4 regions of the Ferdinandcohnia sp. Marseille-Q9671 genome follow, and region 2 is predicted to be linked to each of the others. Evidence: riboswitches for the same ligand, from Rfam matches in the RefSeq annotation. Region 2 holds a riboswitch; each other region holds the start of a gene.
The links. A riboswitch is a leader RNA that binds a small molecule or an ion and turns the genes downstream of it on or off. The one in region 2 is predicted to bind S-adenosylmethionine.
Positions count from the first base shown of each region.

Region 1: linked by a shared signal. The riboswitch ahead of ACWNMY_RS06165 (methionine biosynthesis PLP-dependent protein) and the one ahead of ACWNMY_RS10660 (PLP-dependent aspartate aminotransferase family protein) in region 2 are both predicted to bind S-adenosylmethionine.
Region 3: linked by a shared signal. The riboswitch ahead of mtnK (S-methyl-5-thioribose kinase) and the one ahead of ACWNMY_RS10660 (PLP-dependent aspartate aminotransferase family protein) in region 2 are both predicted to bind S-adenosylmethionine.
Region 4: linked by a shared signal. The riboswitch ahead of ACWNMY_RS06690 (O-acetylhomoserine aminocarboxypropyltransferase/cysteine synthase family protein) and the one ahead of ACWNMY_RS10660 (PLP-dependent aspartate aminotransferase family protein) in region 2 are both predicted to bind S-adenosylmethionine.

Region 1 covers NZ_CDRJTA010000001.1:1,191,432-1,199,281, forward strand. Annotated here, with positions in the region: gene ACWNMY_RS06150 (amino acid ABC transporter permease) at 1-621, shown strand, start outside; gene ACWNMY_RS06155 (amino acid ABC transporter ATP-binding protein) at 645-1,400, shown strand; gene ACWNMY_RS06160 (acyl-CoA dehydrogenase family protein) at 1,483-2,625, opposite strand; SAM riboswitch class I at 2,833-2,939, shown strand; gene ACWNMY_RS06165 (methionine biosynthesis PLP-dependent protein) at 3,020-4,141, shown strand; gene metC (cystathionine beta-lyase) at 4,138-5,325, shown strand; gene metH (methionine synthase) at 5,487-7,850, opposite strand, start outside.
Region 2 covers NZ_CDRJTA010000001.1:2,154,223-2,162,072, forward strand. Annotated here, with positions in the region: gene ACWNMY_RS10650 (ABC transporter permease) at 1-795, opposite strand, end outside; gene ACWNMY_RS10655 (aliphatic sulfonate ABC transporter substrate-binding protein) at 846-1,841, opposite strand; gene ACWNMY_RS10660 (PLP-dependent aspartate aminotransferase family protein) at 1,981-3,780, opposite strand; SAM riboswitch class I at 3,897-4,006, opposite strand; gene ACWNMY_RS10665 (DoxX family membrane protein) at 4,356-4,859, shown strand; gene ACWNMY_RS10670 (hypothetical protein) at 4,904-5,053, opposite strand; gene ACWNMY_RS10675 (aldo/keto reductase) at 5,153-6,070, shown strand; partial or broken gene ftsZ (cell division protein FtsZ) at 6,108-7,058, opposite strand; gene ACWNMY_RS10685 (LysM peptidoglycan-binding domain-containing protein) at 7,256-7,850, shown strand, end outside.
Region 3 covers NZ_CDRJTA010000004.1:488,035-495,884, reverse strand. Annotated here, with positions in the region: gene ACWNMY_RS17665 (aminotransferase class I/II-fold pyridoxal phosphate-dependent enzyme) at 1-317, opposite strand, end outside; gene ACWNMY_RS17660 (carbon-nitrogen family hydrolase) at 555-1,343, shown strand; SAM riboswitch class I at 1,440-1,594, shown strand; gene mtnK (S-methyl-5-thioribose kinase) at 1,729-2,928, shown strand; gene mtnA (S-methyl-5-thioribose-1-phosphate isomerase) at 2,933-3,982, shown strand; gene ACWNMY_RS17645 (DUF2087 domain-containing protein) at 4,122-4,700, opposite strand; gene ACWNMY_RS17640 (methylated-DNA--[protein]-cysteine S-methyltransferase) at 4,772-5,263, opposite strand; gene ACWNMY_RS17635 (methyl-accepting chemotaxis protein) at 5,372-7,144, opposite strand; gene ACWNMY_RS17630 (B12-binding domain-containing radical SAM protein) at 7,374-7,850, shown strand, end outside.
Region 4 covers NZ_CDRJTA010000001.1:1,295,771-1,303,620, reverse strand. Annotated here, with positions in the region: gene ACWNMY_RS06725 (acyl-CoA dehydrogenase family protein) at 1-1,212, shown strand, start outside; gene ACWNMY_RS06720 (arsenate reductase family protein) at 1,453-1,809, shown strand; gene gcvH (glycine cleavage system protein GcvH) at 1,914-2,297, shown strand; gene ACWNMY_RS06710 (YusG family protein) at 2,567-2,812, shown strand; gene ACWNMY_RS06705 (toprim domain-containing protein) at 2,978-3,331, shown strand; gene ACWNMY_RS06700 (thioredoxin family protein) at 3,590-3,895, shown strand; gene ACWNMY_RS06695 (MFS transporter) at 4,496-5,770, shown strand; SAM riboswitch class I at 6,001-6,100, shown strand; gene ACWNMY_RS06690 (O-acetylhomoserine aminocarboxypropyltransferase/cysteine synthase family protein) at 6,261-7,583, shown strand.

The DNA of each region.
Region 1 (7,850 bases), 960 kb from region 2:
CTACTAATTGCGCTACCATTGGGTTTTTTATTGGCCTTAACAAGGATTAACCGGATCCCCATTTTACATCGTTTTGCACAAGTTTATGTTTCATTTGTAAGAGGGACACCGATTATCGTTCAAATATTTATAATCTACAACAGTGTCCCTATTTTACTCAATTCATTGTTTACTAAATTGGGGATTGAATCAAATGTTTATGACGTCAATCCAATTTGGTACGCTTTCATTGTCTTTTCCTTAAATACGACAGCAATTCTTATTGAAGTGTTTCGATCTGCTATCAGTACAGTTAGTAAGGGGCAACTGGAAGCTGCTCAGTCAGTTGGATTAACTAATACACAAGCATTTAGAAGAATCATTATTCCACAAACGTTAGTTGTAGCATTACCGAATATTTGTACGGCAACAGTCAATCTTATTAAAGCGACCTCTTTGGGCTATGCAATGTCATTGCAAGAGATAACGTTAAGAGCACAAGTGGCAGCCAATGTAGGCTACAATTATGTTGAAGCTTATATTGACATTTTCCTCATATATTTGATTATTTGTAGTTTAGTAGAGTATGCATTCAAACGATATGAAAAACGTTTAACAAAATTCAAAGTTGCAAGTGCCTGAGATAAAAGCAGGAGGCGAAAAACATGTTAGAAATAAAGAATATCCATAAATCATTCGGTAAAAATGAAATTTTAAGAGGCGTAGATTTAAAAATAGACAAAGGAGATGTCGTGGTTATCCTTGGGCCAAGTGGTTCTGGTAAAACAACTTTACTTCGTTGTATCAACTTTCTAGAAAAGGCAGATCAGGGACATGCAGTTTTCGGTAAAACTGAATTGAACCTTAAAACAGCTTCAAGAAAACAAATTCATGAAATCAGACAGAAGATAGCTTTTGTATTTCAAAATTATAATCTGTTTAATAATAAAACAGCAATTGAAAATGTTACAGAAGGGCTAATTGTCGTAAGAAAGGTACCAAAAGAAAAGGCATATGAGATTGGTAGGAAAGCGTTAGATAAAGTAGGGCTGTCAGAAAAATACGATGCTTATCCTAGTGAACTATCAGGTGGACAGCAACAACGTGTTGGTATTGCAAGAGCAGTTGCTTTAAATCCTGACATCATTTTGTTTGACGAGCCTACCTCCGCTCTTGACCCGGAACTAGTTGGTGAAGTGTTAACTGTTATGAAGAATATTGCCAAAGAAGGAACAACAATGTTGGTTGTTACACATGAAATGTCGTTTGCAAAGGATGTGGCAAACAGAGTGCTCTTTATGGATGATGGTGTCGTAGTTGAAGAAGGAACACCGAATGAATTTTTTAAGCATCCAAAAGAAGAAAGAACACGAAAGTTCTTAAAAAGAGTACTTCCAGAAGACTATACGTACTATATCTAAAAATTCAAAAAACTACCAATCATTTTAGAGATTGGTAGTTTTTTTATAAATCAATGTCTTGGCCAAGACGCCTTGTGTTTTGTTATTTACCTGCACTTTTAGCGAGTAACATGATTGTCATGTCATCCATCGGAGGATTGTGAAGACCGGCGCGGACATCACGATAATATCTTTGCAGTGGATTTTTTTGTGATAAGCTCCGAGCACCTACTACTCTCATAGCTAAGTCTACAACTACTATCGCCGCATTTGTAACAGCAAGTTTTACTGCACCTAATTCAGGTGTTAACTTATTTCGTTGTTCTTCACTTGATTCGTCCCACTGTTTTGCGACCGAATGTAGAAAATGTCTTGCTCTCATTAATTCTAATTCCATTTCCCCTATCTTTTGTTGCACATTTGGTAAGTCAAAAATGGAACCTTTAATACTATTTGGAGAATAGTCTTTTGCGAAATTAATCGCATAGGATTGGGCAGCTTGTGCTATGCCCAGGTAGCAAGCTGGAATATGAAGTAACCATCCGGATGCGCTCCTTTGACCAGGTTCAGCCAATTGGACTAGATATTCTTCATCCACTTTGACGTTATTTAATACTAAATCATGACTTCCTGTCCCTCGCATGGCGATACTATCCCAGGTTTCTTCTATTTCTAATCCTGCACTAGATTTAGGGATTAAGAAAAAACCCACTTCATCACTTTCTGGAATCGTCGCTGTCACGTTAAAATAATCGAGTATTGGAGACATAGTTGAGAAGGTTTTTACGCCGTTAATTACCCACCTGCCACCTTCTTTCACAGCAGTTGTTGTAGGCTTCCCTCCACGAGTGGGACTCCCGGTTTGTCGCTCTGATGCACAATTATTTATTAGTGCCCCATCCTTAACATCCCTAAATACCATCTGTAGCATTGATTCTTTCCACGGCTTTTTTTCTCCAAGATCTTTAACGATTCCCATGTGCCAACCTATTGATAAAGCCGTTGATCCATCGCCTCTTGCAATATACTCTTGAAAATGAACAAAGTCATAAAGAGAGATTCCTTCCCCACCATATTCTTTTGGTAAGGTTAATGAGGTATATCCAGAGCTTTTGAGCTCAGAAATATTTTCAAACGGAAAACTCATTTCTTCATCAATCTTTGCTGCCTTTGATAAAAAACGTTGGGACAATTCCTCCATTAATTGGAGCCGTTCCTCCATTCTATTTACATCTTGAAATCTCATAATACAATCATCACCCTTGTCTTTATTCTTATTGCGAAACATATAACATACTAATCCTATCGGTTTTTATATATAACCTTTATTATACAGTTATTTATGTTTTGTACCAATAAAGTTTTATAATTTTTTTGGGAATTTCTATTGTATTTTTTTTCTATATGTACTAAAGTTAAAAAAAATTGTTTTTTTCGAAAATTTCATATTTCATTCTTATCAAGAGAGACGGAGGGATTTGGCCCAATGATGTCTCAGCAACCAACCTGGTTAGGTCCGGTGCTAATTCCAATAGGTTACAACTACCTTGAAGATAAGAGGATTCTCAATATTAACTAGGGACCTTCTTCTTACAGAAGGTCCTCATTTTTTTATTTTTTTAGAGAGAAGGATGAATAACATGACAAACAGAAGTTTGGAAACAAGATTAGTACAATTAGGTAATAAGAGTGATAAGACAACAGGGGCAGTTAACCCTCCCATTTATTTATCAACTGCATATCAGCATGATGGCCTTGGTCAGTCGACTGGATACGACTATACGCGTACGAAAAATCCAACCCGTACAATATTGGAAGATGGAATCGCGAATTTAGAGTCAGGTGACCGCGGATACGCATGCAGTTCTGGAATGGCTGCCATTCAATTAGTCCTTTCTCTATTTCGTTCTGGGGATGAACTAATTGTTCCTGAAGATGTCTATGGTGGCACATTCCGTTTACTAGAATATTATTCAAATACTTATGATATTCAAACAACCTATTCACCTTTTAAAGATATTAACGAGACAGAGAAGTTAATAACACAGAAAACAAAGGCCATTTTCATTGAAACTCCCTCTAACCCACTAATGCAAGAAATTGATATTAAGGTGTACGCACAGCTTGCACAAGACTTCAACTTATTACTTATTGTTGATAACACCTTTTTAACACCTATTTTTCAAAGACCACTCGAATTAGGGGCAGATATTATAATTCATAGCGCTACTAAATATATAGGGGGCCATAATGACGTATTAGCAGGTATTGTCGTGGCCAAAGGAGACACTATTTGCGAGAGGTTATCTACCCTTCATAACGCAACTGGTGCTGTCCTTTCTCCTTTTGATTCTTGGCTCTTAATAAGGGGGATAAAAACACTTTCTTTACGAATGAAAAAACATGATGAAAATGCAAAGAAAATCGTTGAGTATTTACGTGATGAACCTCTGGTTACCGACGTTCTATACCCAGGGAAAGGTGGCATGCTTTCATTTCGGTTAAAGGAAAGCAAATGGATTAGCCCCTTTTTAGAAAATTTACAATTGATTACCTTTGCGGAAAGTCTGGGTGGTGTTGAAAGTTTTATCACATACCCTACGACACAGACACATGCAGATATTCCAGAAGAGGAACGAAAACGTCGTGGAATTTCTGATACCTTATTACGATTTTCTGTTGGTATTGAAGAGGCGGAAGACTTAATTACGGATTTAAAACATGTATTTTCTATATTAGTTCAGGAGGTTAATGTTTTATGAGCACCTACAAAACTAAATTAGAAACAAAGTTTATTCATTCCTCATTAGGCGTTGAGCAAAAAACAGGTGCGGTAAACACTCCTATTTATTTATCATCGACCTTTCATCAAGAAAGCTTTGATAAATTCGGTCCATTTGATTATAGTAGGTCGGGAAATCCGACTAGACAGGCCCTAGAACAGGCAATTGCCGAATTAGAGGGTGGTTCAAGAGGTCTCGCATTTGCATCTGGCATGGCAGCCATTTCTTCTGCGTTTATGTTACTTACTTCAGGTGACCATGTTGTTATTTCCGAAGATGTGTATGGTGGAACTTATCGTTTTGTTACTGAAGTATTAAATAAATACATGATTGATCATACCTTTGTAAATATGACAAATTTAGAAGAGGTATGTAGGGCTGTCCGACCAAATACAAAAGTTATTTACATGGAAACTCCATCAAATCCTTGTTTGAACATAACAGATATTGAAGGGGTTGTAAAAATTGCCAAGCAAAATCATTGCTTAACTTTTCTCGATAACACCTTTATGACACCACTTTATCAAAATCCAATTGAGTTAGGCGTAGACATTGTGTTACATAGCGCAACAAAGTTTTTATCAGGACATAGTGATATTATCGCTGGATTAGCTGTAACAAAAACGGAAGAACTTGGTGAAAAATTAGCCTTTATTCAAAATTCGTTTGGGGCTATTTTAGGTGCACAGGATTCATATCATTTAATCCAAGGAATTAAAACATTAGGTGCTAGGTTAAAACAATCATCAGAATCTGCACATATAATTGCAAATTATCTTAAGGATCACCCATTAGTTGAAGATGTTTTTTATCCAGGCTTACCTTCTCATCCAGGGTATGATATACACAAAAAACAATCAAAAGGCTTCGGGGCTGTTCTTTCGTTCCGATTACCCGATAAATTAACAGTGAAAGCATTTGTCGAACAAATTCAATTGCCTGTTTTTGCTGTCAGCCTCGGGGCTGTTGAATCGATTCTTTCATACCCAGCGCAAATGTCTCATGCAGCAATGCCTAGAAAGGAAAGAGAGAAACGAGGAATTTCCGACGGATTATTACGATTTTCAGTAGGACTCGAGCATGTTGATGATTTACTTTCAGATATTGAACAGGCACTCCGAGTAGCTAGTATTCAAGCTGAGACAGGAAGTTTAACAAAATAATAGATCGAATACGCCTTCACGTGTTGCCTGTCAGCTACCGAGCGGATTGGTACTTACTCGGGTTGAACTTCAACGGCTTACTGGGCATGCAAAAACTAAAACCCTTCTCTATTAAGAGAAGGGTTACTTTATATATTAAGTATACAGAGTCCCCGTGGTCCCTATCTCATCACGTTGAAGTATCTGGCTTCTGGGTGGGCGAATACCATGGCTGAGACGGATGCTTCTGGTTCCATCATGTAACCGTCGGTTAGGTGGACGCCGATTTCTTCTGGGTGGATGAGGCCGAATAATTTCTTTTGGTCCTCTAGTTCAGGGCAGGCTGGGTAGCCGAACGAGTAGCGCTGTCCTGGGTAGCGAGCCGCAAAGCGTTCCTGCATGGTAAAATCTACAGGGTCTGGGAAGCCCCAACGGTCGCGCATTTGCCGGTGAATTAATTCAGCAAAGCCTTCTGCGCTTTCAAGTGCTAATGACTGTAGGGCGTGACATTCCAGAAAACGTCCTTCCTGCTTCAACTGATCGGCTATCTCACGGATGCCGCGGCCTGCTGTAACAGTAAAGAATCCGACGTAATCCATCACCCCGCTGTCGACCGATTTTAAGTAATCAGGTAAACAAAGAAAGGGTTCTGAATCTTGACGTGGAAATTCAAATGTTTCAATGACTTTCTCCACGTTGTCAGGATCATAAATATAGATTTTTTCGCCATCTGATTGGGCCGGAAAGAATTGATAAACAGCAGCTGGTGTAATCCACTGATTGTTTTTTGCATCGAGCAGAAGGCGATCCACCGTTTCTTTTACCTTTACCGCTTTCTCATCCTTCTGCTCAAGTAAGTTCTTAATTTTACCTTTCACACCAAGATGATGGCCGAGCAGCATTTGCATATTTATATACGGCTCGATATGTGAGATCGAATATGAGCGCAACACATGTCGTTTTGTATCCTGAGGAACAAAGACCGGCACATCTGTTGATACACGCGGCTTTACCGCTAATGATGTCGTCGTCCGTCTTGGTAGGTCAATCGTGACAGGTTTGGCCGCTAATTTTTCTTCTTTTATCGCAAAAAGTCGTTCCCGCTCCTCAGTGGAATGTAAGGAATTTGCAAGGGACAGCCCTGACATCGCATCTTTCGCATAGAGAACAAGTCCATCATACTCCTTGGAAATTTTCGAATCCGTGAATTTACGAGAAAGCGCAGCACCGCCTACTAAAATGGGCAAGGAAATTCCCGCGGCTTTCATATCCTGTGCCGTTAGGACCATTTGCTGGGCTGATTTTACCAAAAGACCTGAGAGGCCAACGATATCCGGCTTTTCTTCACGGATTACTTTTATCAATTCAGCTGGCGCCACCTTGATTCCCAAATCAAGCACATCATAGCCGTTATTGCTAAGAATGATATCAACGAGATTTTTTCCGATATCATGGACATCGCCCTTCACCGTGGCGAGAACAATCTTCCCTTTAGAAGCGGAGACGTCCCCTTTTTCCATAAATGGCTCTAAATACGCAACAGATGCTTTCATTACCTCGGCACTTTGGAGAACTTCAGCGACAATTAGCTGGTTATCATTAAATAACCGGCCAACTTCCTTCATCCCATCCATTAAGGGTCCATTGATAATTTCAAGTGGGGCAGGATATTTTGCTAGTGCCTGCTCAAGGTCTGGAATTAATCCTTCCTTGGTACCTTCGACAACATAGTATGCTAACCGTTCCGCAAGACTCATATTGAGTACGGCACCCTTATCCTCTTTCTTCTTATCCCGATAAAAGTCGGTAAATACCGCTAATGCCTCATCGGTTGTTCTAAATAAAAGATCCTCCGCCAATTGAATCTCTTCTTTTGAAATTGAGGCAAACCGCTCTAGTTTCTCGGTATTCACAATCGCGTAATCAAGGCCCGCCTGTGTACAGTGGTAGAGAAAGACGGAGTTCAGGACTTCACGCCCGACTGGTGGTAGCCCAAAGGATACATTACTCACGCCAAGAATGGCTTGGACCTCAGGGAATCTTTCTTTTATCAACCGAATCCCTTCAACGGTTGCTTTTGCTGAGCCAATGTATTGCTCATCCCCCGTTCCAACCGGGAAGACCAATGGGTCAAAAATGAGATCCTGTGGCTTCATCTTATATTTATTCACGAGGATGTCATAGGAACGCTCGGCAATTTCCAACTTTCGTTCAGCGGTAACACCCATCCCTTCCTCATCAATTGTCCCGACAACAGCTGCAGCACCATAAAGATGGATCAATGGAACAACCGCTTCAAAGCGCTCTTCCCCATCCTCAAGGTTAATGGAATTGATAATCGCTTTTCCTTGCGAATATTTAAGTGCCCTTTCGATGACCTTCTCGTCTGTTGAGTCAATAACAAGAGGCACCTTGACCTTTTTCACAACTTCTTTTATAAAGTTCTCCATATCAGTAATCTCTTCACGGTCTGGGTCAGCAAGACAAAGGTCGATTACATGAGCCCCACCCTTCACTTGGGCACGTGCAATTTCGGCTGCCTCTTC
Region 2 (7,850 bases):
TTCCTCTGTTTTTTTCAAAATAGAGTCCGTTATTTTACCTAAAATAGCAAATAATACAATACTCGCAATAACTGTCTCTGGAGAATAGGAGTTTTGACCAACCACGAGTAAATACCCAATTCCCTGACTTGCTCCCATTAATTCAGCTGCGACAACAAACATCCATCCTAACCCTAAACCGCTTCGAATCCCAACTAAGAAGGAAGGAAGTGACGCAGGCAATATGACCTTTCTAATTAACTCAAACGTTGTAAAATTGTAGATTTTCCCAACTTCGATTAGTTTTCGATCTACACCCTGAATGCCTGATACAATATTTAAATAAACCGGGAAAAACACTCCTACAGCAATTAGTGTGATTTTTGAGGGCTCAGCAATACCCATCCAAAGGATAAATAGTGGTACCCAAGCAAGAGATGGAATGGAACGAAACGCTTGGAGCATTGGATCTAATAATTGCTCAGCTATTCGAAAATAGCCTACTAGTGAACCAAGTACTACAGCAGAAACTACCCCAATAAGAAATCCAAAAAAGATTCGATATAGGGTAATCCCGATGTGGCCCCAAAGGCTTCCATCTCCAGCAAATTCAATAATTTTTGCCAGGATGACCGTCGGTGCAGGCATAAGATGCGCCTCAAGGATTCCAATATGGCTTAAATACTGCCAAACAACGAGTAGAGCCGCGGGAAGTATACTACCAAGTAGGATGACTTTTACATTTCCTGATAATGTAATCTGGGGCTTTGTTTTCACTTTTATTTGTCTTGCTACCGCCTCTCCTTTAGTGCTCATGTTACCTCCTCCTATCACGAGGGTGTGCCAGAATAAAAATGGCACCTCCCCTATTGTTTAATGACCTTCTCAGCAAACGTAGGATTAATTAATTCTTGAATGATTTTTCCTAACTCAACATCCTTTGATATGATTTCCTGCGCTTGAAGAACCTTACCAGCTTCTGTTAAAGCTTCAATCTGAGTTTCCCCTGGAACCGGATTCGAAAAATCATTCCGTTCATTTAGTTGTTTATTAGCTACTTCAAGATCTATATTTGCAGATTTTGCAAGAATTTCTGCTGTCTCTTCTGGATTTTCTAGCACCCATGTACGAGCCTTTTCATACACTTCTATTACTTTCTCAACGTATTTAGGGTATTTTTCCGCAAATTCAGAGCGAACATTTAAAGTTCCATACGTATTAAAATCAGCATTTCGGTAAAAAAGCTTAGCATCTGTTTCGATTTCGACTCTAGCCATATGGGGATCTAATCCTGACCATGCATCTACTTGACCTGTTGACAATGCCCCTGCTCCGTCTCCATGTTGTAGGTTAATAATCTCAACATCTGATGGACGTAATCCTTCTTCGTCTAAAGCACGCAAGAGGAAAATATAAGGGTCAGTCCCGATAGTTGCTGCAATCTTCTTTCCTTTTAAATCACTTACACTTTGAATCTCTGAATCTTTATTTGCGACAAGTGCAGTCCACTCCGGCTTCGAGTAAATATAAACCGATTCAATTGGTGCGCCCTTTGCCTTAGCCATTAATGCTGCAGCACCAGCGGAAGAACCAAAATCTGCACTGCCACTGTTTAAGAATTCTAGTGCTTTATTGCTTCCCTGGCTAAGAACAAACTCAACTTCAATTCCTTCTTCCTTAAATGCTTCTTCAGCCCAGCCAAACTCTTTTAACACAAGACTTGTTGGCGAGTAAAAGGCATAGTCTAGTGTGATTTTTTTAGGTTTTTCATCTCCTTGGCCTGCTTTACTTGTGCTTGTTGAACAACCAACAATTCCGACTACTAGAAGTAAAGCAATAAAAATAAGACTAGTTTTTTTCATTATTTTTCTCCCTTTTTAAAGTGACTTTAATAAAATCAAATACTCCTTGGCGCTATGAGTAACGAATTTTTTAGGTCTCCACAATGTGAGACAAGAAGGCATTACATTAGTCAAGGGCATAACCCCCGACTAAGTATTGTTAAATTTCACACGCGAATGTGACGATAGATCCCCGTAAACGCTGTGCCTCTTTATATGTACAACGATTGTGAACGACTTCAATGCCTGCTTCTGCTGCAATTTGCGCTGCCTTAGGTGAAATAACCCCTTCTTGGAGCCAGAAGATTCTCGGCTTCACTTTCGCTGCTTCCTTAGCAAGTTCAATTGCCGCCTCTGGACTTCTGAATACTTGCACTACATCAATCTCAAATGGTACTTCTTTTAAGTTTGGATAAGCCTTTTCCCCAAGAACCTCAGTTTCCCTAGGATTTACTGGAACTATTTTATAGCCTAGGCGCTGCATCTTCCGTGCTAAACGATTGCTCGGACGGGCTGGATTACTGCTTAAGCCGACAACTGCCAATGTCTTCTGCCTTTGTGATTCTATCCCATTTGTCTCTTCACGAACGATTGGTGACTGTAGTGCCCAACGGATTACCCCTTCATCATTTATAACAACTTCTCCCTTTTCCTCACCTTTTGACGAAAGGCCCGTTGCCTCATAAAATGCTCGATCAAGGTCATTTTGTAGATCACGGATCGATTCAATACCCACCGATAGACGAACTAAATCTTCAGAAACGCCTGTGAGAAGGAGCTCTTCTGCACTTAATTGCTGGTGTGTTGTAGAAGCCGGATGGATAATTAAAGACTTAGCATCACCTACATTAGCGACATGTGACCATAGTGCTACGTTATCAATTACCTTTCTCCCTGCATCTCTTCCACCTTTAATTCCAAAGTTAACGATTGAACCTGAACCATTTTTTAAATATTTCTTTGCGAGGTCATAGGATGGATGATCCTCTAGACCTGGATACGATACCCACTCGACTGCTGGATGATTTTTTAAATAGGTTGCTAGTTCTACTGCATTTTGGTTATGTTTTTCAATCCGTAAATGAAGTGTTTCAAGTCCTTGTAGCAAATAAAAAGCATTTTGCGGACTTAAGCATGAGCCAAAATCACGTAGAAGCTGTACACGAAGCTTTTGACTAAATGCTAATGTTCCAAAATCGAATGCATATCTTACACCGTTATAGCTCCTATCTGGTTCTGTAAATCCTGGGAACTTTGGATTATTCCAATTAAAACGACCTCCATCTACTACAAGACCGCCAATTGTTGTACCATGTCCACCAATCCATTTTGTCGCGGAGTGAATCACGATATCTGCACCCCATGTAATGGGTTTACAAATATATGGAGAAGCAAATGTATTGTCAATGATGAGTGGAATCTCCGCTTCATGTGCTACAGCTGCTACAGCTTCTACATCTAGTACCTGCAGACTTGGGTTTCCAATAATTTCAGCAAATACTGCTTTCGTATTCGGGGTAATTGCTTTTCTAAAATTCTCAGGATCCTTCGAATCTACAAAGTGCACCTTAATACCGTATTTGGGTAGTGTTGTAGAAAATAGGTTGTAAGTACCTCCATATAGATTTGTAGCGGCAACAATTTCATCACCAGCTTCCGCAATGTTCATAATTGCTAACGCGATGGCTGCCATACCTGAGGAAGTTGCAACTGCTGCGACACCATCTTCCAAAAGGGCAATTCTTTTTTCCAATACATCTACGGTTGGATTTCCGATTCTTGAATAGATATTCCCTGGTTCATCAAGTGCAAATAAACTCCTTGCATGTTCGGAATTGTGGAAAACATACGAACTCGTTTGATAAATCGGCACTGTTCTAGATCCAGTCGTTGGATCTGGCGACTGTCCCCCATGTAATAATAGTGTCTCTAAGTCATAGCTTTCGAATTGTTCAGTCATATGTATACCTCCAGTATTTTTATATGAAAACTAGGAATAATACTAATGCAACTCCAATCTTTCACATCCAGTAAATTAAAAAAAGCCCTCTTCAGAAAGAAGAGGGCTTAATCCTCCTCTTATCTGCCAGGTATTTCTACCTGCTGGAATTAGCACCTTTTCAAGAATAATCTTGAAGGTTGCCGGGTTTCGTAGGGCCATGTCCCTCCACCGCTCTGGATAAGAGTCCTTTATTAAATTAATACGTTCCTGTTTTGCTTCATAAAAGGATTATAGTATGGGGAAAAACCAATGTCAAACACTTTTTAAATATTATACCTTATTTGAATTTTTATTTAGATTCTTACTTTCCCTCTAAACCCTATGTATGTACCTGTAAAATAAGACCTAAAATCTATTTATGTCTTTTTTGTGAAGCCTATTGCTTTTCTTGCAAATCCGATGTATATTAAGAGTGTAGAAAGTTAGTGAAAAACTTCACAAACTAACTACAACAAGCTGGCAGCTCAAGCAATTATATTTTTTTACAATGCTTTGTGAAAAACTTCACAAATATATGATAAGGGGAGATTAAAATGAGAGAATTTTTAAAAGGACCTAAAATGGCAGTTATATGGACAGTATTACGAATTTGGTTAGGTATTCAATGGCTAAATGCTGGTTTTCATAAATTAACAGATGGATTTGATGCAGGTGGCTTCCTACAAGGTGCACTAGCTAAAGCTGGTGGCGATCACCCTGCAGTAGCAGGCTGGTACGCAACATTCCTTGAAGGCTTTGCAGTACCGAATGTAGAAATATTCAACGTACTCATTCCTTGGGGCGAAGTACTAGTTGGTCTTGGACTGATTCTAGGAGCTGCAACTATCCCAGCATTACTAGCAGGTGCATTCATGAACCTAAACTTCCTACTTGCGGGAACTGTAAGCACAAACCCAGTACTTTACACAGTTGCAATGATTCTACTATTTGCAGGCGCTGCTACTTACTACTTCGGTGTAGACAGATTCGCAGTTCCTTATTTAACTAAGTTCATGAACGAGAAAAAAGGCACAAAAACAGCAGCGAAAGTTGCGTAACTACTACTAAAAAGTGTTCCTCACAACGAGGAACACTTTTTTATTTATTCATCATCAATCTCGCCGTCACCGATTTCATCTTCTTCTTCGATTTCTTCAATCTGTTCGCCTTCTTCAGGCATTTCGTCGTCACCACAGCCCACTAACGAGAACATAGGAACTGCTAAAAACAAAAGCATTAAGAACTTTTTCATCACTGAAAACCTCCTTTCTTCTAGACTTTCCATTCACAAAAGAAATATGTAAACTAGTGTAAGGGAACACTAATATCTCTAATAAGGAGGAGACCAATCATGCGAAAAATAAAACTAGGAACCAGCTCATTACAGGTACCAGTTATAGCAGTAGGCTGTATGAGAATTAAATCATTAGAAAAAAAGGATGCGGAACAATTTGTTCAATCTGCATTAGAACAAGGAGCAAACTTTTTTGACCATGCCGATATTTATGGCGGTGGGGCTTGCGAGGAAATATTTGCAGATGCGATACATATGAACGATGATATTCGAGAAAGTATAATCCTTCAGTCAAAATGCGGAATTCGTAAGGGAATGTTTGATTTTTCAAAAGAACATATTTTGCACTCTGTTGACGGGATCTTAAAACGACTCAACACCGACTACCTCGATGTATTATTATTACACCGTCCTGATGCTCTTGTAGAACCCGAAGAGGTAGCTGAGGCATTTGATAGATTGGAATCGTCAGGCAAGGTGCGTCACTTTGGTGTTTCCAACCAAAATCCAATGCAAATTCAGTTATTACAGAAATTTGTAAAGCAACCGATTGTAGCAAATCAGTTGCAGCTTAGTATTACGAATTCACATATGATATCAAATGGCATCAATGTAAATATGCAAAATGACTCTGCCATTAATCGCGATGGAAGTGTTCTTGATTTTTGTAGACTGCATGACATTACAATACAACCTTGGTCGCCATTCCAATTTGGTTTCTTTGAGGGTGTTTTCCTCGGAAATGAAAAGTTCCCAGAATTAAATAAAAAAATGGATGAGATTGCAGAGAAATATGGAGTAACCAATACTACTATTGCGATTGCATGGATATTGCGACATCCCGCAAATATGCAACCTGTGACTGGTACGATGAATATTGACCGTTTAAAGGATTGTATAAAAGCAAGCGAAGTTAACCTAACCCGCGAAGAATGGTATGAGATCTATCAAGCTGCTGGTAATGTACTCCCATAAAAATAAGGACAAGTGCAAACTTGTCCTTGGTTTTTTATTCGGTAAAACCCGTTGCAATAACTGTCACGATAATTTCATCTTTTAAATTATCATTAATTACGGATCCAAAAATCATATTTAAGTCCTCGTGAGTCGTAGAAGCAATCACATCAGCAGCCTCTTGAATTTCAAAAAGGCTTAGGTTACGTCCTCCTGTAATATTTAAAATAACACCACGTGCACCACTGATTGAGGTTTCAAGCAATGGACTATTGATTGCTTTATGTGCTGCTTCAACTGCACGTCCGTCACCCTTCGCAATTCCAATTCCCATAAGAGCAGTTCCTTTATGGGACATTACTGTTTTAACATCTGCAAAGTCAAGATTGATTAAACCTGGTACAGCAATGAGGTCAGAAATACCCTGTACGCCTCGTAGAAGAACATTATCTGCTTCTCGAAACGCTTCAAGCATCGGTGTCCGTTTATCCACGATTTCTAGTAAGCGTTCATTTGGAATAATGATTAGGGTATCGACAGCTTCTTTCATGGCATCAATGCCTGCATCTGCATTTACTGCTCTCTTTCGTCCTTCGAAACGAAACGGTCGAGTAACCACACCGATTGTTAAGGATCCTAGCTTCTTAGCAATTCTTGCTATTTCTGGCGCTGCCCCTGTTCCTGTTCCACCACCCATTCCAGCAGTAACAAAGACCATATCCGCTCCTCTAAGAGCCTCCTCTATTTCTCGCTCACTTTCTTCCACAGCTCTCATACCAATTTGGGGATTTGCACCTGCTCCAAGTCCTCTTGTTAATGATGCACCGATTTGAATCGTTATTTCTGCTTTTGACTGATTAAGAGCCTGTCCATCTGTATTTACTGCGATGAACTCAACGCCTTCGACACCTGCCTCTATCATCCGGTTCACGGCATTATTCCCACCACCGCCAACACCTATTACCTTAATTTTCGCAAACTGATCTATGTATGTATCCAATTCTAACATGACTTTTCCTCCTAACCGCCCATTGCCCCTATACGTAAAGACAATCGAGTGTATACTATATCCTTCGTAGTACTACTTCTCTTTTTGTCACTGATTTCCTTTATTAATTAAGAAAAGAACTTTTCCATACTGCTGTAAGCATAATATTGAGTTAGTTTTACAAACTAATACAAAGAACAAAAGAAAGGGACACAATCATGAAAAAATGGATTTCTCTTACGATATGCATGCTCTTTATTGTATTCCTGTTGGATATACCAGCTCAGGCGGCCAATACGAGTCCAAACAATATCTATGTTATTGAGGCAGGCGATACATTGCCCGGAATTGCTGAAAAGTTTAAAACGACTACAGTTGAGTTAAAAAAGACAAACGGATTACAATCTGATTTATTAGTAGTCGGGCAAAAGGTACGGGTACCCATTACATATGAAGTATCAACCGGGGATTCTTTACAAAAGATTGCCGCAATGTTCGATTCATCACCAGAGCATATCAAATCAACTAACAAACTTTCTACTTCACAAGTATATCCAGGGCAAATCCTTAGAATCACACCAAAGGAATTGAGTATACAGGGTGAACATATTCTAATGACAAAGGACGAGTTTAAAGATTGGCTTCTGAATAACAAATTTAAACGAAAAATCAGCCTGATTCAACAGCACCACACGTGGATTCCATCATACGACCGATTTAATGGTACGAATCATTTTCAGTTGTTAAAGGGGATGGAGAATTACCATAAAAACAAAATGGGTTGGAAACATATCGCACAAAACATCACGACTT
Region 3 (7,850 bases), on a different contig from region 2:
GCCTTACCACCAAAAAGGATGGCTACCTCTGTATTTGGATCAATTTCAACTCCATATTCACGAAGATAAAATTGAGAGACCGCTTCTTTCAAAAATGAATGGCCACGAAATGGAGAATATTTATGAAATTTTGGATTATCTGCTGCCTTTTTCAAAGCCTCTACGATATGAGAAGGTGTGGGTTGGTCAGGGTTTCCCTGTCCTAAATTTATGACATCATGTCCTTGTTCCACAACCTTGTTTACCTTCCCCACAAGAGAAGCGAAGAACTGTTTCGGTAAATTTTGTAATATATCAGAATGCTGAAAGTTTTTCAATTCCTACACCTCTTTAAAATTACTTGAATTTCTAGTCAAAAATCATATATTGTTAAAATCAAATTGTAAAGTATAACTTTTATGTAGAAGTCCCCCATATTACGTGGTAGGATGTATGCATTAAACCGTGTTCAAGTTAGTGGTGTTCAAACGCAAACACTTATTATGTCTTGTATTAAACTTAACATAATGCAAAAATACAGCCAATAAATTTTACATTTACTAGGAGGACTAACTATGAATCTTAAAATAGCTTGTATTCAGTATGATATTCAATTCGGAAAACCGCAAGAAAATTTTGACCTTGTAACCAAGGAAATCGACAAACTCATGAAGCAAGAGAATCCAGATATTATCCTTCTACCAGAGCTCTGGACGACAGGATATGATTTAACTAGGTTAGATGAAATCGCAGATGAAAATGGAGATGGAGCAAAAACTATTATTAAAAAATTGGCGCAACAACACTCCGTGAATATTATTGCTGGTTCTGTTGCCAAAAAGACAAAAAACGGTGTGACCAATACAATGTTTGTCTTTAATAGAGAAGGGGAATTGGTTAGTGAGTACAGCAAACTTCACCTGTTTCAGTTAATGGATGAGCATTTGTATTTACAGGCAGGAGATGCAAAAGGTGATTTCTCGATTGAAAATATTCCGGCTGCGGGAGTAATTTGTTATGACATTCGCTTCCCTGAATGGATTCGAGCTCATACAACAAATGGTGCTGAGGTTTTATTCGTGGTAGCAGAATGGCCACTACCGAGACTCGAACATTGGCGTGCCCTACTCCTTAGCCGGGCAATTGAAAATCAATGCTATGTCGTAGCTTGTAATCGTAGTGGAAGTGATCCAAATAATCAATTTGCAGGACATTCTATGATTATTGATCCTTGGGGGAATATTATTTCAGAAGCAGGAATTGAAGCAACTACATTAATTGGGGAAATTGAATTAAGTAAAGTGAAAGAAGTACGAAAACAAATCCCTATTTTCCAAGATCGCCGTCCTGACTATTATAAGTAAAAAACAAATTCACTAAATGTAAAAAACATATTGACAATTCATCACTTCAATTGTTATCATTCACTTCAGAATCATTAAAAAACTAAATCGATTGATCTCTTATCAAGAGTAGGCAGAGGGATTTGGCCCGATGAAGCCCAGCAACCGACCGTAATACCATCGCAAGGTGGGGCGCAATTTTGCGCCGGGGAAACCCATAAGGCACGGTGCTAATTCCAACAGGAAGTTTTTTACTTTCTGGCAGATAAGAGGTGCGAAGCCCTGACTTCAAGCCTCTTTCTTCACTAGAAAGAGGCTTTTCTGTTTATAGAAAAGCCTCCAAGACTGTTAAACTAGCAGTTTTATAAAACAAACATAACGAAAAATGACTTGGAGGTATGTAAAAATGGCAATATCACAACTAGAAGTTTATGAACCTTTAACCGAAAACACCGCGGTTGCCCTTGCAACCCGTCTACGTATATTTGAAGAAGGTAAAGCTCTAACATGTAAGGAAATCGGTGACGGAAACCTTAATCTCGTTTTCCATATCACTGACGAGTCAAGCCAAAAAGGAATCATTATCAAGCAAGCTTTACCATATGCAAAGGTTGTTGGCGAAAGCTGGCCTCTTTCACTCAAGCGTGCCACAATTGAAAGCAATGCATTATTAGCTGCAGCGGAACATGTACCAACACTTGTACCAAAGGTATTTTATACAGATGAAACACTTGCAATAACCGTAATGGAAGACCTATCCCATCTTCAAATTTCCAGAACTGGGCTTATTGAGGGCAGGAATTTCCCACTGTTATCACAGCATATCGGTACTTATATTGCCAAAACGCTTTTTTACACATCGGACTTCGGCTTAGAACCAGAAAAGAAGAAAGTACTTGTTCAGAAATATATTAATCCTGATTTGTGTAAAATTACAGAGGATCTCGTGTTTACTGATCCATTTTTTAATATTGACACGAATAGCTTCGAAGAGGAGCTTAGACCAGACGTTGAAAAAATCTGGGGAGATCAAATCTTAAAGCTTGAAGTGGCAAAGCTAAAGCAGAAATTCTTAACACAAGCAGATGCTCTTCTACATGGTGATTTACATACAGGTAGTATTTTTGCAAGTGATTCAGAAACAAAGGTAATTGATCCTGAATTTGCCTACTTTGGCCCACTTGGTTTTGATCTCGGTCAATTTATTGCAAACCTATTATTAAATGCGATTTCTAGAGATACCCAGGATCGTGAACCTCTGTATAAACATATTGAACATACATGGAATGTTTTTTCTGAAACATTCTCAGAGCTTTGGAAGAATGAGGCTGTAGAATTATATCGGGACGTTGAAGGCTATCTTGAATATGTCCTAAATCAAGCTTTTGAAGATGCAATTGGATTTGCAGGCTGCGAAGTTATTCGAAGAACCATTGGGCTTGCACATGTAGCTGATTTGGATGGAATTGAAAGCTTCGAACAACGAATTCAAGCAAAACAACACGCTCTACGTTTCGGTAAAAAATTAATTCACAATCGAAAATCGATTAAAGAACTTCGTACCCTACGAAATTATGTAGATCAAACATCAGCACCAAAGGAGTGACATCATGACTTATACAAAAACTGTTCCACAATCCGTTGTGTGGAAAGATACACATATAACTCTTTTAGATCAAACAAAGCTTCCATTGGAAACAAGTTTTATAGATCTTTTTACAATCGAGGATGTATGGGAAAGCATTTCCACTTTAAAAGTAAGAGGTGCGCCAGCAATTGGAATAACTGCTGCCTTCGGACTCGCCCTTTCGGCGAAGGGCTATGAAAGTAATTCTCTGAATGAATTTAAAGTACACCTATTAAAAGATAAAGAATATCTAGCAAGCTCTCGTCCCACTGCAGTAAATCTAAACTGGGCCTTACATCGATTGGTTTCGAGTATTGAAGACTCTAAAACAGTGAACGAAGCCAAAACCACCCTTATTCACGAGGCGATTCAAATTCAGGCTGAGGATGAAGAGGTATGTCGACAAATTGGTGAGAATGCCCTAACTCTTTTTAAAGATGGATGTAAGGTATTGACCATTTGTAACGCAGGTTCAATTGCAACTGCACGTTATGGTACTGCATTAGCACCCTTTCACCTTGCTGCTGAAAGAAACCTACAGGTAAAAGTGTATGCATCAGAAACAAGACCCGTTCTTCAAGGTGCGCGGTTAACAACGTGGGAACTACTCCAATCCGGTGTAGACGTTACCCTCATTACGGACAATATGGCTGCCCATACCATTGCTGAAAAAGGGATAGATGCGATTATCGTTGGCGCAGACCGAATCACTGCTAATGGAGATACTGCAAATAAAATCGGCACCTTCAATTTAGCTATTTTAGCAAAAACGTTTGGTATTCCATTTTATGTTGCAGCACCTCTTTCAACTTTTGATGTTTCACTAGAAAGTGGCAAAGAAATTCCAATAGAGGAACGACACGAGGATGAAGTTACCCATTTAAACGGAACTCGTATTGCGCCTGAGGGTGTACAAGTTTATAATCCAGCATTTGATGTGACCCCAAATGAATTCATTACTGCAATTATTACTGAAAAAGGAATCTTGCAGGGTGAACTTGGAATCGAGATTAAGAGATTGTTTGAAAAGTAGTCGTTTTTTACATCCAGTATGTGACATCATACTGGATTTTTTGTAGTTTGAGGGCTCTGTCGACGTTATTTTGATTCTATCGGCGTTAGCTCCAAAATCAAAAAAACAAGCGCACAACCTAGCACTTGTTTTTCCATCCTTATTCAATCTTCGCCCACATTTCAGGCGGATTTACCTCATATATACCATTTTCTCGATACATAAAATGATTCATAATAAATTCCCTGCGGATGGTAGCATAGTCCTCATGAAACTTTTTTATATATTCATTCAAGTCTGTTTCGATATACTTCCTACCGACCTCTAAGCCCTTTATCATATGCTCTAGCACAATTAACCGTTTCTTACGTTGTGACGGTATATTTTTAAGTCGACCATCTTTCAAAATAAAGTTTTGTAAGATTGCTTGTTTCTCATCTTGGCCCGATTCGTTTGCAATACTCTCTTTTCCAAAGATGACATCTGTTATTGCTTTTGTTTGTTGCTTAACTACCGCTTCATTTAACGTAAAATAGATCGTATTCCTATCTCTTTTTTGTTTAATTAATCCTACATCTCTAAGCTTGGTTATATGATGGGTAATGGTTGGTGGGGTCACGCCTAGTTTCCCCGCAAGAGCCTGCCCATGAAGTGGCCCCTGAGCAAGGAGAACGAGTATACGAATTCGAGTTGGGTCTCCCATTGCTTTATGAAAGTCTACAAGTTTACCTAATTGCATATGAAGCACACCTCTTTCGATAACATCCTAATTAGATAATAATCTAAACGATGTGCAAGGTCAACTCTACCCTATGAAAGGACGCCTTCTAGTGCTAAGAGCTTTTCTTTAAGGTCCGTTCGAGTCCCCGTATAACCAGTCAGAGACTTATCTTTTCCAATTACTCGGTGACAAGGAACAACAATTGGAATTGGATTTTTACGATTGGCCTGTCCCACTGCACGGACAGCCTTTGGGTTAGCTATTGCTTCTGCAACATCAGCATAACACCGTGTTTCTCCATAAGGAATATTTAATAGCTCGTTCCAAACCTGTTGTTGAAATTCAGTACCGTTTAGTTTGATTGGAAAAGTAAACGTCTTGCGCTTCCCGTTGAAGTATTCGACTAATTGGTTTTTTATCTCATCTAGCAATGGGTCACTTGGTGCATAAATTGGATCGAATTTCTTACAAGCTTGCTCCCAATCCTCTTTCGACAAAGATATATCAAGTAGATTCGTTTCATTAACTAGAAGAAAAATGGTACCAAAAATATCAGTTTGCATATCACTATATTTAAACATTTGTTTTCCCCCATTCTCTCAATGTTTCTTTTGCTTTAGATATAACCATTTTAACCATTTCAACATAATAAAGAAAGCTAGGGTTTCATGAGCCCTAGCTTTCTCCTTTTAAATCTTAAATCTACTTATCATGGTATTTAGTCTGTTAGCTAAATCTGATAGTAGTTCGGAATGGTCTGAAATTGTTTCCATAGAACTATTTGTTTGCTGAACAGAAGCAGAGGTTTGCTCAATACCTGCTGCAGATTGCTCTGAAACGGCTGCAATATTATCAATCGATAGATTCATTTCAGCCGTGTTGCTTGCAATTGTTTCAAGGTTTACTGAAATTGTTTGAATACGCTCGACCATTTTAGTAACTGCTTCATAGATATCCTCAAAGGTTTGTCCTGTTACTTCAATTTTCTTTGCACCCTCATCTACTTGGCTATATCCATTTTGAAGGGTTTCAGCCACGGAATTTGATTCTTTCTGAATGCTATTCACAATATCTGTAATGTCTGTAACGGAATGAGATACCTGCTCAGCCAGTTTTCTGACTTCGTCTGCAACGACTGCAAACCCTCTCCCGTGTTCACCTGCACGTGCTGCCTCTATCGCTGCATTTAAAGCTAGAAGGTTTGTTTGGTCTGCAATATCTCGAATAACCTTAACAAGGGTCGTAATTTGTTTGGTTTGTTCATCAAGACCTTTCACTTTATCCACAGAATACTTCATGATGCTGTTTATTTTATTCATCTGTTCAGTTGAAGCATTCATAAACTCATGGCCCTTTTTTGTCATTTCTAATACATGTTGTGAAGATTCATTTATTTGGCTTCCGTTTTGATTTGCCGTCTGAATCTCCCCTACATATTCCTCCATCATTTTTGCCAATTGAGTTGAGGAATGTGCCTGTTCTTCAGCACCTGTTGAAAGTTCTTGTACTGTAGAGGCAATTTGTTCACTCGCTGCTTTTACTTCACTAGAGGAAATCATAAGTTCCGAACTTTTGGTGGTTACTTGATCGGAAACAGTTGATATTTCGTGAATCATCGATTTTAGGTTATTATTCATGACATTAAGTGATGTACTTAGTAACCCAATTTCATCCCGCCCCTTTACATCGATGGTAGGAACCTGTAAATTTCCCTCTGCAATTTGATTCGAAACACCAATCAAACTAGTAAGCTGCTTTCCAATTGATCTCCCTATTAATACAAGACTTAGAATGGCGATTAAGGATGAGATAACAATTGAAACTAGTAAAACAATGAGGGTACCTGTAACATTCGCATTCGCATTTTCAATAGATTCATCGCTATCCATTTTCATTATTTTTCTAAGCTGAGCCAGTTGTTTCACCGTTTCCGATATTAACTTATCTGCTTCCTGACTAGCAGCTACGGAATCAAGCTTACTAGATGCTATTACTGCAGGAAAGACTTTATCATCGAATAATGCAGTAAGCTCTTGTTTATTGGAATCTACTTTATCAAATAATTGTTCTAATTCACTTGTCTTGATGGCTGGCTTTAATGTATTGGACAAATTATCGTATTGACCACTTAACTCCTTGAAAGCTGTTACATGTTTCCCGCTACCGTCTTGAATATATATACTAATTTCACTACCTAATTGATTAAAAACACTTGCCATTTCAGTAATGAGGATCGAGTTGTCTCCACTCTTCTCTACTTCCTTCATTTCATTGCTAACCTTATTGAGCTGAGTAAAAATGGTAAATGCTGAAATACAAAACAGAAGAATGGTTAAGGAAAAAGCAATTCCATATTTATGACCAATTTTTAAATTATGCCACCTTGTTGCTACTTTTGACTGTTTTTTACTACCTGAAATGCGTTTTGTTTTCTCTCTCTTTTTTTTATTTGACCCCTTCATCGTTTCTGTCACCTTCGCTTCTTATGTAAATTTTTCCTTTTATTGCTATCACACTAATCTCATACTTCATTATAGTGTAAATTGTCGGATTTTGAAATAAATTCTGTTAATTATAGCAAAAAGGTTTACACCCTCCTATTAAAGTGTTTGTTTGGTGCCATTGACCCATTGTGGTAAAATAAATAGGTTAATCTATATGAATGAATGTAATTTTACAAGGAGTTTGAAGATGAATATTGTTGTTAGTACATTAAATGCAAAATATATCCATACAAGCCTTTCAATTCGCTACTTAAAGGCTTATGCTGCACCAGAGTTTGATGTTTCACTTGCTGAATACACGATTAAGGACCCTTCTATGAATATCGTTACTGATTTGTTCCGAAGAAAGCCTGATGTGATTGGGTTTAGCTGTTATATCTGGAACATTGAAGAAACAATAAAAGTAGTAAAAATGCTCAAAAAAATAAATCCTAAGTTAGTCATTATTTTAGGTGGCCCTGAGGTTACGTATGACGTCCATGAATGGTTGGAGCGCATACCAGAGGTGGATTACATTGTCATTGGTGAAGGGGAAGAAACTTTTAAAGAGTTATTAGTTGCTATTCGTGATAACCAGCGTACAGAAGAAATCAGTGGGGTTTGCTTGCGAAAAGATGAACGTAACATTATCAACCCACAGCGGAATAAGCTAAATTTAAAGGAA
Region 4 (7,850 bases), 860 kb from region 2:
GTATTTGTAGTATATGCAAAAATTGATGGCGATAAATTCTCTGCATTCATTGTTGAAAGAGATTATCCTGGAGTTTCAACTGGGGCAGAAGAAAAGAAAATGGGTATTAAAAGTTCTTCAACACGTACATTGATTCTTGAAGATGCGGAGGTACCAGTTGAGAACCTACTTGGTGAAGTTGGAAGAGGTCATGTTATTGCGTTTAACATCTTAAATATTGGCCGTTACAAGCTTGGTGTAGGTGCAGTTGGTGGATCAAAGAGTGCGTTTGAACTGGCAGTAAAATATGCGAACCAACGACAACAATTTAAAACTCCTATTTCAAAGTTTGCGTTGATTCAAGAAAAATTAGCGACAATGGCAACAAAGATATATGCAGCCGAGTCAAGTGTGTATCGTACGGTAGGTTATTTTGAAGACCGTATGGGTCAGTTAACGGAAGAAGAAGTGAACAATGGTAAGGAAGTAGCGAAATCAATTGCCGAATATGCTATTGAATGTTCAATCAATAAATTCTTCAACACAGAAGTATTAGATTATGTAGTTGATGAAGGTGTTCAAATCCATGGTGGTTATGGGTTTATGCAGGAGTATGAAATTGAAAGAGCATATCGTGATTCACGTATCAACCGTATTTTTGAAGGAACAAACGAAATCAATCGTTTATTAGTACCAGGTACTTTCCTTCGTAAAGCACTTAAAGGAGAACTACCATTACTTCAAAAAGCACAACAGCTTCAAGAAGAATTAATGATGCTAATGCCTGAAGAAGTTGCGGATGGTGTTCTTGAGCAAGAGAAATTTCTTGTTCGCAATGCAAAGAAAATTGGTTTAATGATTGCGGGTCTAGCAGCACAAAAGTTCGGACCAAAGCTTGAGAAAGAACAAGAAATTTTAGCAAATATTGCAGATATTGCAGCTAATATCTATGCAATGGAATCAGTTGTTCTTCGTACAGAAAAGGCAATTAATAAGTCTGGCGAAGATAAGAATAAACAAAAGCTACTTTACACTCAAGTGTTTGTTCAAGAAGCATTCAATGAAATTGAAGCACATGCAAAAGAAACACTTGTTGCAACTGAGGAAGGCGATGTATTGCGTATGATGACTTCAGCTCTACGTAAGTTAACTCGTCACACTCCTATTAATGTAATTGCGAAAAAACGTGAAGTTGCAGCAACACTTATCGAAGCAGAAAAATACACTGTTTAACATTCAGTAGTATGGCATCAGAAACACAAAGCATTAAATTTTAAGCTCCTTATCATAATAAGGGGCTTTTTTTGCCTTTCTAAATTGTTGGCAGGATAAACAGGAGTTAGGTCGAATTAAATCATTGATAGCTACTTATCGTTTTAATTCAATTTTTAATATGATAAAATATAGTAAATAGAATAGTTATGATCTGAACAATTACGCTAAGGTGTATTGGTTTATAGGTGGTGAAATAAATTGGCACTAACATTTTATTGGTATCCAAAATGCGGAACCTGTCGCAAAGCGAAAAAATGGTTGGAAGAAAATCAAATTACTTTTGAAGAAATTCATATTGTTGAAAATCCGCCTTCCAAAGAAATCTTGAGAGAAATGTACAAGAACAGTGGATTGGAATTAAAGAAGTTCTTCAATACTAGTGGTCAAAAGTATCGGGAACTAGGATTAAAGGATAAGGTTAGTACTGCTTCTGAAGATGAATTACTTGAGCTATTATCCTCAGACGGGATGCTTATCAAGCGCCCACTCACTACAGATGGGCAAAAAGTTACAGTAGGATTTAATGAAACTGTATTCGGAGAAACATGGAAATAACCAAAGTAGGATGAAAGACCTTTTAAAAGGACTTTTACATAATTAGTTTTGTTTTTTAAAACAAAATGATAACAAGATAAATTGACTACTGGAGGGTATAAACAATGAGCACACCTAAAGACTTACGTTATTCAGAAGAACATGAATGGGTTAAGGTTGAAGGGGAAAAAGTACGTATTGGAATTACGGATTTCGCACAATCTGAACTAGGTGATATCGTATTTGTAGAATTACCAGAGGTTGGTGACGAAATTAAAGCGGACGAGCCATTCGGAAGTGTTGAATCTGTTAAAACTGTTTCTGAACTTTATGCACCAATTAGTGGTAAGGTTGTTGAGATTAATGAGGATCTCGATGATAGCCCAGAATTTGTAAACGAATCTCCATACGAAAAAGCTTGGATGATCGTAATTGAACCATCAAATGCTAGTGACGTTGAAAATTTAATGACTGCTGAACAATACGAAGAAATGATAAAAGAAGACTAATTACCCTAAAACAGTTGGAGTCTTAACTCCTGTGTGTATTAAGGAAAGGACTCCGGTGGAATCCACAATTTTTTGCAGGGTATTAGTGAAACTTGCTCAAATAAATCGGGCGCATAGACACGAAAGCCCATAGAACTCCTGAGAACCATTATAGGAAAACACCTATAATTGGTTCTTTTTTTTGCTGTCTGAGCTGATTGCTCTTTGCTGAATGAAGTATGACAATATGGATATTCTATTACTAAATACCGATTGGAAGGGTGTTTATTATGGTATTGAAACATACTCGAATAGATGTAACAGACCGGGTTGTAGGCAAAATTGGAAATGAAGAAATGAATTTATTTGTTGAAAAAGAACCAATTGGTAAAATTCGTTTTACAACCCAAGGTGCACAATACGAATTAAAGCAAGGGTATGAGCAAGAAGCCAATAAGATTTTTACTTATGCTGATGTACCTACTAACCCAGATATGAAATACGTTGACTGTGACGACGAGAATGGTTGGTGCTAAAGGCAGTGGATATCCACTGTCTTTTTTTTCCATATGCTGCGCAATTAATTCACCAATTTAGAATCTTCGCTATAAAATGAAGGAAAAGCAGTTGTACACAACGAATATAAAATTTATTCCGCAATAGATATAGGTAGCAAGAATGTACAATCGAAAAGGTGATGAATGGTGGCTATTGATGATACAGAAAAGGTAATCATTGTTGAGGGGAAGTCAGATAAAAAAAAGGTTCAAACAGTTATTAACGAACCAATTGAAATAATATGTACAAACGGAACCATTAGTATATCCAGGTTAGATGAGTTAATTGAACATTTATTCAATAAAGATGTTTATATATTAGTGGATGCAGACAACGCAGGGGAAAAACTTAGAAAACAATTCAAACGAGAATTCCCAGAGGCTCAACATTTGTTTATAGATAAAACATATCGAGAGGTGGCAACAGCTCCAGAACAACATATCGCAACCGTCTTGCTTTCTGCAAATATAGATGTTCATGCGGAGTTCTTATTATAAACCCATTGCTGCAATACTCCGTGTTAATGATGATTGCCCGGACTGAATAAAGGAAATCTCCGGCAATGCCTTAGATATTTTAGAGGAAGTTTTTCGGCCAAGGACCAAAGACTGACTAAGAACACCACATCATGTGGCAACGTCTTATGACCAACCTCGTGTGGACCTATAAAATCTGGTTCCATAAACGTCGAGGCGAATTTGATGAAATCATGTTACAATAATAAGCAATCAAGAAAGTAAAGGTTGTATTTATATATGAAAGAATGGAACGAAAATGAAATTGATGCTCGACTAACAAATCCATGTGGGTTCTGGTTGTATCTGTATACTCCAATGTGTGGAACTTGCCAGGTTGCATCCAAAATGATCACCGTTGTTGATGAGTTGCTCCCACACGTTGAGATTGGAAAAAGTGACCTCAATTATTTACCGAGTAAGGCGATTGATTGGCAAATTGAAAGTGTCCCATGTTTGTTGCACATAAAGGACGGAGAAGTATTAGAGAAGTATTATGCCTTTCACTCAGTCCCATATTTGTTAGAAATAATAGCAAAACCGTAAACATCGTCAGTATTTGACGGTGTTTCAGACTGTTGACAAACGCTCGCATACAGCGTTGCTTGCCTCTCTCGTCCGCTCATGAAGGTAACTTCTATTCGCGTCTTCGATCGACTGCGCGCCTTGTCTGACAACCGTTTTCAAGACAGTCTGGGGAAAGTAATTTCTTTTTAGATATACTGTGAAAAATCGTGTAGACAAAGTCAGTACTGACTTTGTCTACACTCTGAAGCATCGTCAGTATTTGACGGTGTTTTTTTATTTACTGCTTATTTGCTAGGATTGCAAACGTACAAGCTTAAAGTGAAAGAATCGGAATGTGTACTGCAAAATAGAAGAGATGTCAAAAGCTTGAGAGAAGTGATCCAAAGCATGCACCGCAAGACTATTGTGAGGTACATGACTGTGAGCAAAAAGCGAGTGCATGCTCTACAAGCTGTAGTAGTAATCCTAAGCCTAGTTGACATGTACAAAAATTCTACCAAATAGTATATTTGATTATTGCAATTTCCTTAAAAAACGTTATGATATTTAGGGATACGAAACTTTAGGATACACTTGGTATTTATACATAATGTAGAAGAATTTTTGCGGGGAGTACAGATGAGCATAATCAATGATTGGAAAACTCAATATAAAACATACAACCAAAATATTAAACTATTTATCTTAGCAACTATATTCACTCAGTTAGGCATGGGAATGTTTACTATCATGTATAACTTCTACGTAAGAGAACTAGGTTACTCTGAGCAAACAAATGGGACGATAATTGCAATGACTGCTCTAGCATCTGCTATTATTCTGGTGCCAGCAGGTCTAATGAGCGATAGATTTGGTAGAAAGAAAATTATGATCATTGGCCTTGCTGTTTCAACATTTGCCTTTTTTGCTAGGAGTATTTTAGAGGTGGAGCAAATACTTGTTGCAACAGCCTTTTTAACCGGTTTATCCACTGCGTTTATACAGGTCTCTGGTATTCCTTGGTTAGCTGAAAACTCAACACCTAACCAGAGGGTACATCTTTTTAGTTTTCATTCTGCAATTATGATGGTGGCACAAGTTGTCGGCAACATTGCAGGAGGTGTTTTGTCAGACACCTTTCAATTTGTTTTTCACTTAAGCGGGCTTTGGAGCGTACGAATTACGTTAGTAATCGCAGCAATTATATATCTAGTCGGGATTCTGCCAATCTTTAAAATGTATGAGTTGAAAAGAGAAAAACCAAAAACGAAGGTGGCTGTGCCTTTTAGACAAAAGCTTAGGACAAATAAATCACAATTAAAGTTAATTGCTATGTTTGCGTTGGCTCAAATGATTATTGGCTTTGGTTCTGGACTTGTTATTCCATACTTAAATCTCTATTTTGCAGATCGATTCCTAGCTAGTAACACAATAATTGGAATCATTTTATCTTTAGGGCAAGCTGCAACTGCTATCGCAATGATAATCGGACCCGCAATTGTTCGAAGGGTAGGAGAGGTACGGGCAGTTGTGTATTTACAACTTTCATCACTCCCATTTCTTTTACTTACAGGTTATACAGAAAATCTATACATAGCAGCAATAGGTTTTCTGTTTAGACAGGCACTTATGAATGCAGGTAATCCTATTCAAGCATCACTTGTTATGGGGAGAGTAGATGATTCCATGAAGGGACTTGCCAACTCGGTAAATCAGATGGTTTTTTCATTGGGATGGGCCTTAATGGGGCCAGTATCAACAACCATCGTGATGCTAAATGGTGCATACTGGGGTTATGCATATGTGTTTACAATAACTTCTGTCTTGTATTTAATCGGGTCACTTTATTTCTTACTAGTATTTAGAGATAAGTCTTTTCAAAAAGAAGAGAATAAGGTTTTAAAAACCTCATAGTTCTTCAATTTATGACCGGGGCAATCTGACATATTTCTCGGGAAATGGAACAGAGATGTGCAACAATCGCAGAATTATTATTCAAACATGTCGAAACAATAAAATGATGCTAATTAATGTCAAATTTAGAATTTATTATTTTTTTTGAAAACTATTGTTGACTTGTAATTGAAAAAGGTTTAACATTTTATTATATTAACCATTTAAACTATTAAAATTTCATATCGAAAGTCTTATCAAGAGTGGCGGAGGGAATGGCCCTATGAAGCCCGGCAACCGGTTTATTACACGGTGCTAAATCCAACAGACAATTTGTCTGAAAGATAAGAAGAGAAACGATTATACACCCTCTTCTTATCAAGAAGAGGGTTTTTATTATGTGTGCAAAACTTGTTACTTACATAGAGTCAAGTTTTCTATATTAGCGGGAGACATACCTAGAATAGCTCTCAATCCCCGTATAACAAACATATAAAGGAGAGATTCAAACATGAGTGAAAAACAAAAGAATTACAGACCAGAAACGATTGCGATTCACGGAGGTCTTGAAGCAGATCCAGTAACAGGTGCTAGAGCAGTACCGATTTATCAGTCAAATGCATATAAATTCAACAATACGGAACATGCCGCAAATCTGTTTGGCTTAAAGGAAAATGGCTATATTTATACACGTATTCACAACCCAACCACAACTGTTTTTGAAGAAAGAGTAGCTCAGTTAGAGGGTGGAGTTGGGGCATTAGCCGTTTCAAGTGGAATGGCAGCCATTACGACGTCTATCCTTAATATTGCTGGTGCAGGTGATCATATCGTATCAGCGGCAACACTTTATGGTGGAACGTATAACCTATTCGCAACTACACTTCCGAAATATGGGATTAAAACAACATTCGTAGATCCATCAAATCCTGAGAATTTCCGTCAAGCTATTACGCCTAATACAAAGGCTGTTTTTGCAGAAACAATCGGAAATCCAAGCTTAGACATACTCGATATTGAAGCTGTTGCAAACATTGCTCATGAAGCAGGAATTCCTTTAATCGTTGATAATACATTTGCAACTCCATATCTATGCAGACCAATTGAGCATGGAGCAGATATTGTTGTTCATTCTGCTACAAAATGGTTGTTAGGGAATGGAACAACGATGGGTGGTATTATTGTTGATGGTGGAAAATTTGATTGGAATTCTCCAAAATTCCCTGGGTTTACAACACCTGATCCAAGCTATCATGACTTAGTGTTTGCAGATGCTTTAGGACCTGTAGCATATATCATTAAAGCAAGAGTACAACTCCTTCGTGATTTAGGTCCTTCTCTAAGCCCGTATAACGCATTCCAATTCAATCTGGGTCTTGAAACTTTACACGTTCGTATGAAAGAGCATATCGCCAATACGAAAAAAGTTGTTTCATATCTTAAAGAACATCCTGGAGTTGAATGGGTATTGTATCCAGGTGAAGAGGACCATCCGAACAAACAACTAGCAGATAAATACCTGCCAAATGGTGCAGGTTCGGTAATTGTATTCGGAATAAAAGGTGGAAGAGAAGCTGGTGAGAAGCTAATCAATAATGTTGAGCTTTGGTCACATGTTGCCAATGTAGGGGATGCGAAAAGTCTCATTATTCACCCAGCTAGCACTACACACCAACAGCTAAGTTCCGAGGATTTAAAAGCCTCCGGTGTAACTGAGGATTTAGTTCGTTTATCAGTTGGAATTGAGAACATTGATGATATTTTAGAGGATTTGGAACAAGCAATTAAAGTTGCAAATGGAACGTCTTCTACTTCATCTGTACCAACAGTCTAATTGGTTAATTTTTTCGTTGACACATAGTTTTAGAGATGATAAGATAACCTTCGTTGTAACTATTGTACGATTATTAAAGTGCGTGTTTAAAAAGGAGGATGAAAAGGACCAAGAAGTTTGAGGCGGCGAAGCTATGAGTACCGGAGCGTATGCAGTTAATACGTGAGGAACGGAAAAGCAAGCCAACGAGCTTCCACAGGATGTGGTGACTTCGACGTTCGACACAGGACGTGTCGGTACTTAGTCGAAGATCCTCTAGCGATGTGT